Regions from separate parts of the Paraclostridium bifermentans genome, predicted to be linked through region 2. Evidence: riboswitches for the same ligand, from Rfam matches in the RefSeq annotation. Region 2 holds a riboswitch; each other region holds the start of a gene.
The links. A riboswitch is a leader RNA that binds a small molecule or an ion and turns the genes downstream of it on or off. The one in region 2 is predicted to bind lysine.
Positions count from the first base shown of each region.

Region 1: another riboswitch for lysine. It lies ahead of KXZ80_RS02420 (amino acid permease); the one in region 2 lies ahead of nhaC (Na+/H+ antiporter NhaC).
Region 3: another riboswitch for lysine. It lies ahead of KXZ80_RS07385 (Na+/H+ antiporter NhaC family protein); the one in region 2 lies ahead of nhaC (Na+/H+ antiporter NhaC).

Region 1 covers NZ_CP079737.1:475,653-480,610, forward strand. The annotation lists gene KXZ80_RS02410 (DUF11 domain-containing protein) at 1-826, shown strand, start outside; gene KXZ80_RS02415 (TIGR04076 family protein) at 950-1,261, shown strand; gene KXZ80_RS02420 (amino acid permease) at 1,297-2,763, opposite strand; lysine riboswitch at 3,055-3,224, opposite strand; gene KXZ80_RS02425 (spore coat protein) at 3,442-3,936, opposite strand; gene KXZ80_RS02430 (PocR ligand-binding domain-containing protein) at 4,039-4,958, shown strand, end outside.
Region 2 covers NZ_CP079737.1:1,276,507-1,281,464, reverse strand. The annotation lists gene KXZ80_RS06110 (protein phosphatase 2C domain-containing protein) at 1-423, opposite strand, end outside; gene KXZ80_RS06105 (hypothetical protein) at 496-822, opposite strand; gene KXZ80_RS06100 (peroxiredoxin) at 966-2,729, shown strand; lysine riboswitch at 2,844-3,015, shown strand; gene nhaC (Na+/H+ antiporter NhaC) at 3,142-4,566, shown strand; gene KXZ80_RS06090 (acyl-CoA dehydratase activase) at 4,594-4,958, opposite strand, start outside.
Region 3 covers NZ_CP079737.1:1,568,471-1,573,428, forward strand. The annotation lists gene KXZ80_RS07375 (lactate utilization protein) at 1-468, shown strand, start outside; gene KXZ80_RS07380 (pentapeptide repeat-containing protein) at 715-1,905, shown strand; lysine riboswitch at 1,999-2,173, shown strand; gene KXZ80_RS07385 (Na+/H+ antiporter NhaC family protein) at 2,306-4,045, shown strand; gene KXZ80_RS07390 (hypothetical protein) at 4,195-4,395, shown strand; gene KXZ80_RS07395 (ABC transporter ATP-binding protein) at 4,462-4,958, shown strand, end outside.

The DNA of each region.
Region 1 (4,958 bases), 800 kb from region 2:
AACATTTGATGCGAAGATAAACTCTTTACCAGTGCCGGCTTATATAACAAATACTTCTCAAATTCAATTTAGTTATAAAATAGATCCTAGCGGAACTTTATCAACAAAAACTCAATTAAGTAACTTAGTAACAACTAATGTAGTTTTAGGAAAACTTAATGTAGTTAAAACTGTAGATAAAGCAATAGCTACAATAGGAGATATATTAAACTACACTATAACTCTTACAAATGTAGGAAATGTTATAGATAATGAGGTATTATTCCAAGATACTCCATCTACGGGGGCTCAATTTAAAACAGGTTCTGTAATTGTAAATGGAGAAAGTAAACCAAGTTATGATCCTACAGTTGGATTCAGTATAGGTGATATAGGAATAGGAAATGTTGTAATAGTTCAATTTAGTGCAACTGTGACTTCAGTTCCACCTTCTAATAAGGTAACTAACCAGGCTGTTATACCATTTAAATATTTAGTAGATCCAAAACAGCCTCCATATAGTGATACAGCTTACTCAAATACAGTAACTACTAATATCGCTTATGGTAATTTAAATGTAACTAAGTCTGTAAATAAAAAATATGCTACTATAGGCGAAAAATTAACTTATACAATCACAATTGAAAATGTAGGAAATATAAATGCTACTGATGTAGTATTTGTAGACTATACTCCTCATAATTCTATATTTGTATTAGGAACTGTAACTGTAAATGGTGTTCCTCATCCAGATTACAACCCATCAGCAGGATTTAATTTAAACACTATGGTTCCTGGTCAAATTATAACTGTTGTATATCAAGTTCAAGTCATAGATTTATGCTAATATAGATTATTTTAATCTCGAAGTTATTAATAACTTCGAGATTTTCTTTTTATTTGTGTTTATATGAAATAAGTTTTAGTTTAGAATATAGTTATTACATAAATTCTTTATGGAGGGGATAAAATGGAATCAAAAAAGTATTCAGATATTAAAATAACTATATTAAAAAAATTAAAGGTGAATGATATTTTTGTAGAATATGCAAAAGAAAATATGCCATTAGTTTGCGCTAAGGGTGAAGTTGGAGATGAATTTATATCAAAAAATTGCGAAATGCCAGAGCGATTTTGCAAAGGGGCATGGACAGGATTAAAAAGTAAAGTTGAATTTTTAGCATCAGGGAATAATAGCCCTTATGTAAAACAAGAGGGCGTTGCAATACATTCTTGTAATGATGGGTTACACCCTGTTATATATAAATTAGAAAGAATATAAGAAAAAGGCTGATTTTTAAAATCAGCCTTTTTAATTTAATTTAATTCACTTATTTGACTATCTATTGAACTACTGCTTATATTTTCATCAAAAGTTAAATCAACTTCATCCAAAGATACAACTTTAGTTTTATGTTTAATTTTATATCCAACATATAAAGCTATGAATAAAGGTATACCTATATAAGAAGCTATTAAACTATGCCAGTCAACTCCATTTGGAGTTATACAAGAGTATCCTTGGCCTAATATTATTATCAAACACATTATAAGTGCTAATATAGGTCCGAATGGATACCATTTAGCTTTAAACTTTAATTCTTTTAAACTATGACCTTGATGGATATATGCTTTTCTAAATCTATAGTGACAAACTGCTATACCAACCCATGCTATAAATCCAGCAAGTCCAGATGCAGCAACTAACCAAACATAAACTGTACTTTCTGCAAATATACCAGTTAAGAAACATGCAGAAGCTACTAATGTAGTTAATATTAATGCATTTACAGGAACACCTCTTTTATTAGTTTTTGCAAAAACTTTAGGTGCAAGTCCTTCTTTAGCCATTGAATGAAGCATTCTAGTTGATGCATACATACCTGAATTACCTGCAGATAAAACAGATGTAAGTATTACTGCATTCATAAGTGAAGCAGCACCAGCTATTCCTGCTTTTTCAAAAACCATAGTAAATGGACTTTCAGAAACACCAGCCTGAGTAAAAGGTATAATAGCACCTAAAACAATTATAGTTCCTAGATAAAATATTAATATTCTCCAAAAAATTGATTTTATAGCTTTTGGTATAGTTTTTTCAGGTTGCTCACTTTCTCCGGCTGCAACTCCTATAAGTTCTGTACCTTGGAATGAGAAACCTGCAACTAAAAATATAGCAAATACAGATTTTATACCACCATGAAATGGTCCATCTGCTATAAAGTAATTATGAAATCCTATCTCATCAGAACCCATTACACCAAGTATCATTAAAACACCTATTATTAAAAATATTATTACAGTTACAACTTTAATTCCTGCAAACCAATACTCAGATTCGCCATATGCTTTTGCTGATAAAAAGTTTAAACCTACAATTATAGCTAAGAAAAATATACTCCAATAAAATCCAGGTACATCAGGGAACCAATATTTCATAATTAATGATCCTGCAACCATTTCAGCTGCTATAGTTATTGCCCAGTTATACCAATAGTTCCATCCAAGAGCAAAACCAAGTGCTGGATCAATAAACTTTGTAGCATAAGAGCTAAAAGATCCAGATATAGGCATATATGTTGCCATCTCACCTAAACTAGTTATTAAGAAATAAACCATTATTCCTATTAACCCATATGCAAGTAATGCACCACCAGGACCTGCTTGGTGAAGAGTATCACCCATCGCAAGGAATATACCTGTACCGATCGATCCTCCTAGAGCAATCATGTTAAGATGTCTAGCTTTTAACCCTCTTTTTAAATCTTGATTTTCATTACTCATTTTACTTATCCTCCTTATGGTAGTTAGTTATCCATAAGTAAGTAACTAAGATAATAAATCTTTATGAAAATAAAAAATTCACTTCGCTCATGTCGCCAACGACTTCGTCCGTTGCTCAAAAAGCTTTTTTACGCTCAAAACATATTATATGGATATAACTAAGTTTCATAGGTTATCTACGAATTTTAAATAATTATAATTCCTTAAGCGTAAAAAAAGCCATGAGACTATGCTCATGACTTTATACGAAAAAATTCATACTAACTAAGTATGATGATACCGTACGCTTTCATTGAAAATAGCACTCCACAAAATGTGACAGTCTTATATATATTTTATATAAGCCCAGTAAATAGTATTAAAGCTATTAACTATTCACTTCGGCGAAATTTCCTTTCATATTACTTCATCGAGCTTATCTCCATAATACTACTAATAAGTTTCGCGCCTCTATCTCAGTTATCTACTTGTTGTATACAATTATAAAACAAATTTGAAATAAGTCAATAAAAAAAATTATATTGGTAAAGTTAACTATTTTCAGATGATTTATAAAAATGAGAAAAATTAAGTTAAATTGGTAAAGAAAATCATTGATATACCGATAATATATAAATATTTAACACTATAAAAATAGTTAAGGATGTGATCCATTAATTGATATCACATCCTATTTTTCTAGTTATACATATTATGTTGACTCATGTAATTGTAAATTTTTTCTCCGTGTTCTTGTTCTTCTTTTTGAATATGATTTAAAACTTGGCGTATGTTTTTATCTGCAAACTCAAAAATAGCTGTATTATATGTAGATGATACATATTTTTCAGTACTAAGTGAGTCTTGGCATAACATTTTATCTTGTTCATTATAAGCATTCATTTGTGATGATTGTAAATTCATGTTAGGCATAGTATTTGAACTTTGCATATTTGAGTTTTGGTTCCCTTGGCTTTGACCTTGACCTTGATTAATATTAGGAACAGTACCACTTAAAATTTGATTTATTGAAGTTAAGTGTTGTTGTTCATGTTGAGAAAGTTCATTAAATAAGCTTTTTAGTTGTGGGTCTGAAGCTTTTTGAGCATATTCTTGATATTTTTGAACACATAATTGCTCATGGCTTTTTTCGTCTTCTAATAACATTTTTTCTTTAGCAGTTAAATTTAACATAAAATCCACCTCCACTAAATAGTCTGCATAATAAACAATATATTATTCATATATGATAAAATTAGTACATGATATAAAATTGCCTTTAAAGGAGTATGAAAAGTGAGAAATGAAAATTTAAGTCTAAATAAGATAATAGATTTCAAAAAATGGGATAATTTACAAGATTATCTTTCGCTAGTTACGAAAATGGCAATAGTTATAGTGGACTATAAAGGAAATCCGATAACTAAACACAGTAGATGCCACAAATTTTGTGAGTTAGTAAGAGGTAATTCTAAATTATCAAAGTACTGTGAAAAATGTGATTCAAGAGGTGGGTTAGAAGCTGTACGAATGAATAAACCATATATATATTTATGTCACTACAATATAGTTGATGTTGCTATACCTATTATATTAGATGAAAAATATATAGGTGCAATAATGGCAGGACAAGTGAGAATAGATGATTATGAATCAACAGATATGTTAGAACAAATATTAAAAGTTCCAGACAAAGTACTAGAACAAAATGACATTTCAAATCAACTTAATCAATATTATAATGAACTACCTGTTTTATCATATAAAGAAGTAGAAGATACATCTAATATGTTATTTTTACTATCTAATTATATAGTAGAAGAGGCATTAAATAAAAATTTGATTTTAGAGATGTATGAAAAAACTATGAAAAATGGAATAGAGATAGATAGCAAGACTTTTAATGGATATAGTATAAAAAATATAGAAAGTGTTAAAAAAGAAATTTCCAATGCTATTGTGAATAGATATATAACTTATGATCATAAAGAAGACAGCGAAGAAATTAATGTAAGTAAAACTTTAAAGCCAGCAATACAATATATATATAACAATAAAAGTGAAAATATATCAATGGAAAGTATGGCTAAGTTATGCCATGTTAGTTCAAGTTATTTTAGCAGACTATTTTCAAAAGAAATAGGTGAAAATTTTTCAACATATATATCAAAGCTTAAGATTAAATGGGCAAAAGCTCTTTTAGAAGAAACTGATAT
Region 2 (4,958 bases):
GTGCAGTTTAATGTTATTTGTTACTAAAACGCCTATAAGGGTAGTTCCGTAAAGTACATAATCTATATCATAAACATTTAGAATTTTAGTTTTAAAGTGATCTATAACATATTCTCTCCATTTTTTTTGAATACTTTTTTCTATACTTTTATTTTCTTTTAATTCTTTAATAACTGTTTCTAAATTATCTTCATCTAATTTTTTTATATTTTTGTATAAATCCGTTAATATATCAATACATGCATTACATGCAAATTCTGAACCTTTATAACTATATTTACATCTTCTTATTCCATGTCCATCACCTATTGCACAAATCACTCCATCTTCCAATTTTTTATAAATTAAGTAATCCTGTGACCCTTTATTTTTAAGCTTATTTTTATATCCAACCGTACTGCTTGAAAATATATCGTATTTCATCCAACCCCCCCCTTAACTTACTATTTATTATATTAGTGAACATAAAAAAAAGTACAGTGTACCCTGTACTTTTTAAGATATTTTTCTTTTTCTAATTGACTCTCTACTTCTAGTAGATCTTTTAGCCGGTTTAACAACTTGCTTTCGTCTTTGAGTTCTAGCACCAAATATTCTCTTGCTATCACATAAAACCCAGCATGGTGTTAGTGTTAAAACCATAGCCATAGTTAACATAATATAATATCTAAATCCTATGAATATCCCATTAAAAGCATTTACCAAAATTAAAACACTAATAATGCTTACAGATATTACAGATGATAATACAAAAATTCTCGAAATGTCTGAAAATGTTCTAGTAATTCTTGCCACTTTTTTATTTTTTCGGCTACTTTTCATGTTTATGCCCCCTAATTACAACAAATAATACATAGTTCTAATATAATAAATATAACAAATTTGTATTAAAATAGCAATTCTTATTAGTAACATTAACCAGTTATAATTAATAAATTAAATATTAAGAATAACTTTACAAAGGAGTGATTTATTTGCCATGTCTTCCTAACTTAGGTACTAAAGCACCTAATTTCAGCGCAAATACAACTCAAGGACCTATCAAGCTGTCTGATTATAAAGGTAAATGGGTTGTATTATTTTCTCATCCTGGTGATTTTACACCAGTATGTACAACAGAATTTTTATGTTTTGCAAAATATTATTCTAATTTTAAAAAAAGAAATACTGAACTTATAGGTCTTAGCGTTGATAGCAACAGCTCTCATTTAGCTTGGCTATACAATATATTTTTGCATACAGGTATTGAGATTCCATTTCCTGTAATAGATGATAGGAAAATGGAAATTTCTAGATTATATGGAATGATTTCAGAGCAAATGAGCGATACATCTACTGTAAGATCTGTTTTTATAATTGATCCAAATCAAATTTTAAGAACAATACTTTATTATCCTTTAACTACAGGAAGAAATATTCCTGAAATAGTTAGAATAATAGATGCTCTTCAAACTTCAGATGAACATAATGTTTTAACACCTGCTGACTGGCTTCCTGGAATGCCTGTAATTTTACCTCCTCCTAAAACTTATAAAGAATTAAAAGAAAGAATTAAGAGTTGTGATAAAAATAAAAGTTGCATGGACTGGTATCTATGTTTTATAGATGATAAAACTTCTAATAACAAAAAATTAGATTATAAAGCTAATGTTAAAGGTCGTCCTCAAATAGATTCTCCAGCAAATAATATCCCAATTAATCCTAACTGCCCTGATTTAAATAGATTAGTAGGCACATACGTTTTAGGAGATCCTACAAGTGTTGATGCATTTTTGCTTGATTTTGTAATATATGCATTTGTTGAGATTAAACCAGATGGCACTTTATTTGTTCCAACGCCTCGTTACTTACGTCAATTGCTATCACTTAGAAAAGATAATCCAGACCTTCAAGTGATTGCAGCCATTGGTGGTTGGGGTCAAGAAGGATTTTCTGATGCTGCAGCTACTCCAGCTTCTAGATATAATTTTGCTCGTCAAGCAAATGCTCTTATAAAGCAATATGGTTTAGATGGCATAGATATAGATTGGGAATACCCTGGAACTAGTGGTGCAGGAATTAAATCTAGTCCTTCAGATAGAGAAAATTTCACACTTTTACTTACTGCTATTAGGGATGTAATTGGATCCGATAAATGGTTAAGTGTAGCAGGTACTGGAACAAGAGAATACCTAAATAAAAGTGCAGAAATAAACAAAATAGCTCCTCTAATTAACTATTTCAACTTGATGAGTTACGATTTTACTGCTGGTGAAACTGGCGAGAAAGGCAAAAAACATCAAGCAAATTTATATGAATCAGAACTTGCTTTACCTGGATACAGTGTAGATATTATGGTTAATAATTTAATTGAAGCTGGAATGCCTTCAGAAAAAATATTAATGGGAGTTCCATTTTATGGTCGACTAGGAGCTACTACAACTAAATCTTTTGATCAACTTAGAAAAGATTTTATAAATAAAAACGGATATACATTTAAATTTGATAAAGAAGCTCAAGCTTCATATTTAGTAAAAGATAATGAGTTTGCTATGTCTTATGATGATATGCTATCTATTTATATAAAAACTCAATATGTAATAGACAATTGTCTTGGAGGTATTTTCTCTTGGATGGCACCTTATGATAAAGCAAATATACTCGCTAAAGCAATGAGTGATGGAATTAATAATCCTAGTGAATTAAGACGTGAAATAGAAGAAACGTATGGTTCTAGCTTTTTAGTTTAAAAAACAGTCTATCTTAATAAGATAGACTGTTTTTTATTTTCATAAAATTTAAATTTATATTTACAATTTAATTTAATATGTTATAATTAGATACATAAATTTAAACAGAATATAACTAATGGTAGAGGTTGCATTATTAAATAGTACTATTATTGAGGGAAAGCACCTAAGATTTAATAGGAAAGGTAATGATGCCGAAATATATAAGTTAAGCTTAAAACTTATATATTGGGGTTATGTATAAGATATATAACACTGTCACTTTATGTGGAGGGCTATCTTTAGATTAAAGTTATTATATTTTTCAAATTATAATTTCAGGTCTAGGAATATCTCTTAATATTCTTAGACCTTTTTTATTATCATTCTCCATTCCCGTTATATTCTCAATACACCATTTGGAGGTTACATTATGTTAAAAAGAGAAAAAAGGCAGGCTTCGCTTGGCGATTCACTTCTATGTTTAGGATTTTTAATTTTCACACTATCTATATCTTTAACTAAACTAGGGCTTTCAGCTCATATTCCCTTAGTTTTAGGTGGAGTTTTCTGTGGATTTGTTGCAATATTTAAATTAGGATTTACATGGAAAGAACTTGAAGAAGGTATATTATCAACTATAAATTCTACTATGCAAGCTATTATAATTTTATTAATTGTTGGTATGTTAATTGGTACATGGATAATTTCAGGAGTTGTTCCAAGTATGATATATTGGGGATTGAATATACTTTCTCCTGGAATTTTCTTAGTTGCCACAACTATTATATGTTCTATAGTTTCTATATCTACAGGTTCTTCTTGGACTACAGCTGGTACTATAGGTATAGCCCTTTTAGGTATAGGAAGTGCTTTAGGTATTCCTAAGGAGATAATAGCTGGTGCTATTATCTCAGGTGCATACTTTGGTGATAAAATGTCTCCACTTTCAGATACAACAAACTTAGCTCCTGCTATGGCTGGTACTAATTTATTTACACATATAAAGCATATGCTTTATTCAACTATTCCGGCATATGTTATTGCTCTTATACTATATGCTGTAATTGGACTTAAATACGCAGGACAAGTTATAGATAATAGCCAAATTTTACAAATACAACAAGCTTTAGCTTCAAATTATAATACATTATCTCCGTTATTATTATTAATACCTGTAATGGTTATAGTAATGGTTATATTTAAAGTTCCTGCTATTCCAGGTCTTATTGTAGGTACACTACTTGGAGGTTTTGTAGCTATAGCTTTCCAAGGTGCTTCATTTAAAGATGTTTTAGAAGTTGCTCAAGTTGGATATACATCAAATAGTGGAATGGCCTTTGTGGACGAACTATTAACTCGCGGTGGACTTAATAGTATGTTAGGTACAGTATCTCTTATGTTATGTGCTTTAACTACAGGTGGAATACTTGAAAAAACTGGAATGTTAGAAGCTCTAGCTTCTGCTATATTAAAATTTGCAAAAGGAACTTTTGGTTTAGTGGCTGCAACTATCTTTACATGTATAGGAACTAATTTAGCAGTTGCTGATCAATATCTAGCAATAGTAATGCCTGGAAGTATGTACAGAGAAGCATTTAAAAAACAAGGTCTTTGTCCTGAAAATCTTTCTCGATCTCTAGAAGACAGTGCAACTATAACATCTCCTCTTATTCCTTGGAATACATGTGGAGCATATATGAGTGCTACACTTGGAGTTGGATCATTTGTATTTTTACCATTTGCATTTTTTAACCTTCTATGTCCTTTAATGTCATTGACGTTAGCTGCTACAGGATTTGGAATTACAAAATTATCAGAGGAAAATCAAGATGAACTTGAAGGTTCTATTGCATAATAAAAGGATGGCTAATAGCCATCCTTTTTATTTTTTATATCCAATAATTGCAGCCCCTAATGCACCTATTATTTGAGTATCATTAGCTATAAAAATTTTCTTCCCTAAATTCTCTTCTATCATATTTACTAAGACATTACTTTTAGCAACCCCTCCAGTAAATGCAATCTCATCTAATATATCAATTCTAGATAACATAGACTTTGATCTATTTGCTATAGATTGTAATATTCCTGATGCTATTGATTCTTTAGATATATTTTTTGCTAATAAACTAATAATTTCTGATTCAGCAAAAACAGTACACATACTTGATATATCTTGTGGAATTGCACCTTTAGCTAACTTATCAATGCTTTCTACATCACTTCCTAATAAGTTAGATGTAACTT
Region 3 (4,958 bases), 290 kb from region 2:
TTCGAAACAGGAGTAATAGATTATTTAAGAAAAGGAAGATATGATTTTCTTGACAGATATAAAGAGGGCCTTAAGCCTAATGATATGAAAGACATATATAGAAAATCATTTTTTGCAGATGCATATTTTACAAGCACGAATGCTATAACAGAAAATGGAGAACTTTACAATGTTGATGGAAATGGAAATAGAGTAGCCGCAATGTTATATGGTCCAGACAAAGTTATTGTTATATGTGGGAAAAATAAAATTGTTAAAGATGTAGATGCTGCTATAGAAAGAAATGAACAGTTTTCTGCTCCTGCGAACGCTAAAAGATTAGATACTAAAACACCTTGCAAAGCTTCTGGTTATTGCATGGACTGTAAAAGTAGCGATAGAATATGCTGTGAATATACTTTGATAAAAAGACAAAGATCTCAAGGAAGAATACATGTTATTTTTATAGATGAGAATTTTGGATATTAATCATTAAATAAAACTAAATATTTAAACAAGAAGCCATATTAAAGCCTTTGAATCAGGATTGATATGGCTTTTTTGTGTTTAATTTTAACTGTAGGAATATTATGTAATCAAATAAGAGACAATAAGTAAATAATAGTCTTCTATGGAGGTATTTATATGATAATAAAAAACTTTTTATATGCTTATCAAATAAAAAATATTCAGGGTATACAACCTAATAAAGAATAAGGGCAAAATCATATTCTAATGGGATATATAAATTTTAAAGAAGAAGTTTATGTAACTAAAAATCAGTTACATAAAAGGAAGATAAACAATAAAAACTTATTTGATAGCATATTAAGGCATAAAATTTTACCTGAAACATATAATCCTTGCAAACAGTACAGTTTTAAAGTTTTTAATGAAGAAATGTTTGGCAAACAAGGAATTTTAGATGAAGATAAATTTTCTACAATAGAAAATAAAGATATTATATGTACAAAGTTTATTGGATGTACATTCAGAAACTTAAATTTTAAAGAATGTAGATTTGTGGGCTGTATATTTGAAAATTGCAAATTTGAAGATGGAGGAGTGAGTTTTGAAAATTGTAGTTTTTTTAAAGAAGAAAGCCAAAGTAAGCCATCTTTAAATAAGTATGACAATTTATCATGTCATTTTATAAACTGTGATATTTATTCGAAATTTTTAAATTGTATACTATCTTTTGCTATTTTTGAAAAATGTAAATTGAATACAAGTAATTTTGAACAAAGTGCAATGGACAATATTATAATTATAGATAGTTATTTGGATATGATAATTTTTGCTGATTGTGACTTATGTGGTGCCAAAACTATTTCAACATATATTAAAGATTTAGAGTTCAGAGATAAATTTCAAACTAAACTAGATGAAAAAAGCTTCTTTGATAAATTACCTGTTAAGTTTAAAACTAGGGACGAATATGAAGGTCTTTATATGACATATGAAACCTTAGCTGATAAATTTAAAGAGAACTCTTTAAATAATAACTTTGGAGAATATTATTATTTGTGTAAAAATACTCAAAGAAAAACTTTAAAAATAATACCTAAGATAGAATCATATTTATACTGGCTTACTTGTGGGTACGGTGAGAGACCTGAATTTGCAGTATATTCATCACTAGTTATTATGTTTATATTTGCAATTTTATATTTATTTTTAGGCGTAGAGATAGACGATAAAACTATTATATATAATATGAGCACTATAAAAAATTTATCTATATCTAAATTTTTAAAAGACCTAAATGAAACACTAAGTTTAAGTATAGGATCATTTGGAGGAGTAGGGACTATAAATTGCAAACCGACAGAAATTAGTTATATATTAACAAATCTAGAAGTACTAATCGGGGTTATAATGATGGGATTAGGAATAGGAACTTTAACTAGAAAAGTTGTTAGATAAGTTTTAAAAATAATGAAAATTTAGAAAATATTGAAAAAACAGTTGATTATTTACAATAATATATATATAATTTACTTAATATAAAAAGTGAATAAAAAAGGTAGAGGCGCGGTACTTATAAGTACTAGTAATGAGTTAAGCACATAGATTTACTAGGAAAGGAATTATCGCCGAAGTTTATAACTGATGCTTTAAGGTTATATGCTGGGGGTGTATAGAATATATACATCACTGTCACAAATTATATTTGTGTTGAGCTATCATTTAAGGAAGTTAATATTGTGCAGATTTTGCATAATATAAAAAGCCTTGAGTGTATACTCAAGGCTTTTTCTTATTTAAAGCCCTAAGTATTTATTACCCTTTGCATTCACTAAAGCTAAATTTAGGGAGGATTTTTATGAGAAACAAAAAATATTTTGTAGTTTTATTAACTTTAGTTTTAGTAGTTTTATTAACACCTATTTCATTTGCACAAGAAACGGATATAGCATTTCAAAACGCAAGTAAATTTAAATTTTTAACATTGATTCCACCACTAGTATCTATACTTTTAGCATTTATTACTAAAAATGTTGTAATATCCTTATTTATAGGTATATTATCTGGAAGCTTTTTACTTAGTTTAAATAGTACTAATTTTATTTTAGCTTTACCCCAAAGCTTCATAGATTTTATATATAGAGCGCTTAATTCACTTGCAGACCCATGGAATGCAGGTATAATACTCCAAGTTCTAGCTATTGGAGGGGTTATTCATTTAGTAGCAAAAATGGGAGGAGCTAAAGCAATAGCAATAAGCTTAGCGGACAAAGCTAAAAGTTCAAAAGGAACTCAAATTATAACATGGTTTTTGGGACTTTTAGTATTCTTTGATGATTATGCAAATTCATTGATAGTAGGGCCTATTATGAGACCAGTAAGCGACAAAATGAATATTTCTAGAGAAAGACTTGCTTTTATAATTGATGCAACAGCTGCACCTATTGCAGGACTTGCAATAATATCTACATGGATAGGATTAGAAGTTGGACTTATAAATGATGCTTTTTCAGGTATTGGGCTAAATAATGATGCTTTTGGGATATTCTTACAAACTATTCCCTATAGATTTTATAATATATTAATCTTAGCATTTGTAATTATAACTATTGTTTTAGCTAAGGATTTTGGTCCTATGAGAAAAGCTGAGATTAAAGCGAAACAATCTGATTTTAATAACTTAGATACAAAACATAACGATTCAATTCAATCAGAGTTAGAACCTAAAGTTGGAGTGAAACTGAGTATATGGAATGCAATTATTCCTATTGGAACTCTTATAGTTACATCATTAATATTTTTTTATTATAGTGGATACACATCAATAGTTAATGGGGATAATATTGAACTTCAAAATTTAATGTTTAAATCACCATGGTCATTTTTAGCTATAAAAGAAGCATTTAGCTCAGCAGATGCATCAGTAGTACTATTCCAATCAGCTATTATTTCAAGTATAGTCGCTATTTTAATGGCTGTTTCTAAAAAAATATTTAAAGTGTCTGAAGCTATAGAAATTTGGATAGATGGTATGAAAAGTTTGTTAATGACAGCTGTTATTTTAATTTTGGCATGGTCGTTAAGCTCAGTAATAAAAGATTTGGGGACAGCTAAATTTCTAGTTACATTACTGTCAGGATCTATGCCAGCATTTTTACTACCTAGCGTAATATTTATACTAGGCTCAATAATATCTTTTTCAACAGGGACAGCTTATGGAACTATGGGGATACTAATGCCACTTGCGATTCCTCTTGCACACTCTATAAATCCAGAAATATCATTTATAGTAATATCTACAAGTGCTGTGCTTACGGGTGCTATATTTGGTGATCATTGTTCACCTATATCAGACACAACTATCTTATCATCTATGGGAGCTGGATGTAATCATATAGACCATGTAAAAACGCAAATGCCATATGCTCTATTTGTAGCAAGCATAACTGTATTATTTGGATATATACCTGCAGGTCTAGGAATATCAATATATATAGTTATACCTATTTCGATATTAGCTATTTTTATAGGAGTACAACTATTTGGGAAAAAAGCAGATGAATATGAGGTTTGCGAAATAAAAGAAACTTTAATCTAAAAAATTAATCATATAATAAAAAACTATCTGAAAAGTTAAATTTGATGGATTCTATTTTATCTAATTTAAACTCAAAGGATAGTTTTTTGTTTGTATTGATAGGTATATACATCAATTAATATAATAAACTATACTAAGGGGGGAAGTGTATGAAGTTTACAGATATTTTAAAAGACGTTTTTTCAAGTGTAAGGAAAATGATAGCGATATGTCTAACTATTGTATTTTGCTACTTAAGTATAATAGGAAGTATAAAACCATCTGAATTTATGCCTATCTTTAGTATGGTTGTAGGATATTACTTTGGAAAATCTACAGCTTTAGAAATGCCAAATCAAAAGAAAGATTAGTTTAAATTAGATTTAGTTATCATCTCAAATAGTGTATAATGACTATAAGAAACAGGAGGAGATGATATGAAAAACTACATAAAATTTGAAAATGTAAAAAAGACCTATACTATGGGTGAAGTTGAAATAAATGCATTAGATGGTGTGAATTTTTCAATTGATAAAGGTGAACTCGTAATAATTGTAGGTGCTAGTGGAGCAGGAAAAAGCACCATACTAAACATACTAGGAGGTATGGATTCATCAACAGATGGAACTGTACTTGTTGATTCGAAAAATATAAGTAATTATAGTGAAAAAGAATTAACAAAATATAGAAGACACGATATAGGATTTGTATTCCAATTTTATAATTTAGTTCAAAACTTAACTGCAATAGAAAATGTAGAATTAGCTACTCAAATTTGCAAGAACCCTTTAAACCCCAAGCAAGTTATAGAATCAGTAGGACTTAATCATAGAAAAGACAATTTTCCATCGCAATTATCTGGAGGAGAACAGCAAAGAGTTGCTATAGCTAGAGCTCTTGCTAAAAATCCTAAATTACTTTTATGTGATGAGCC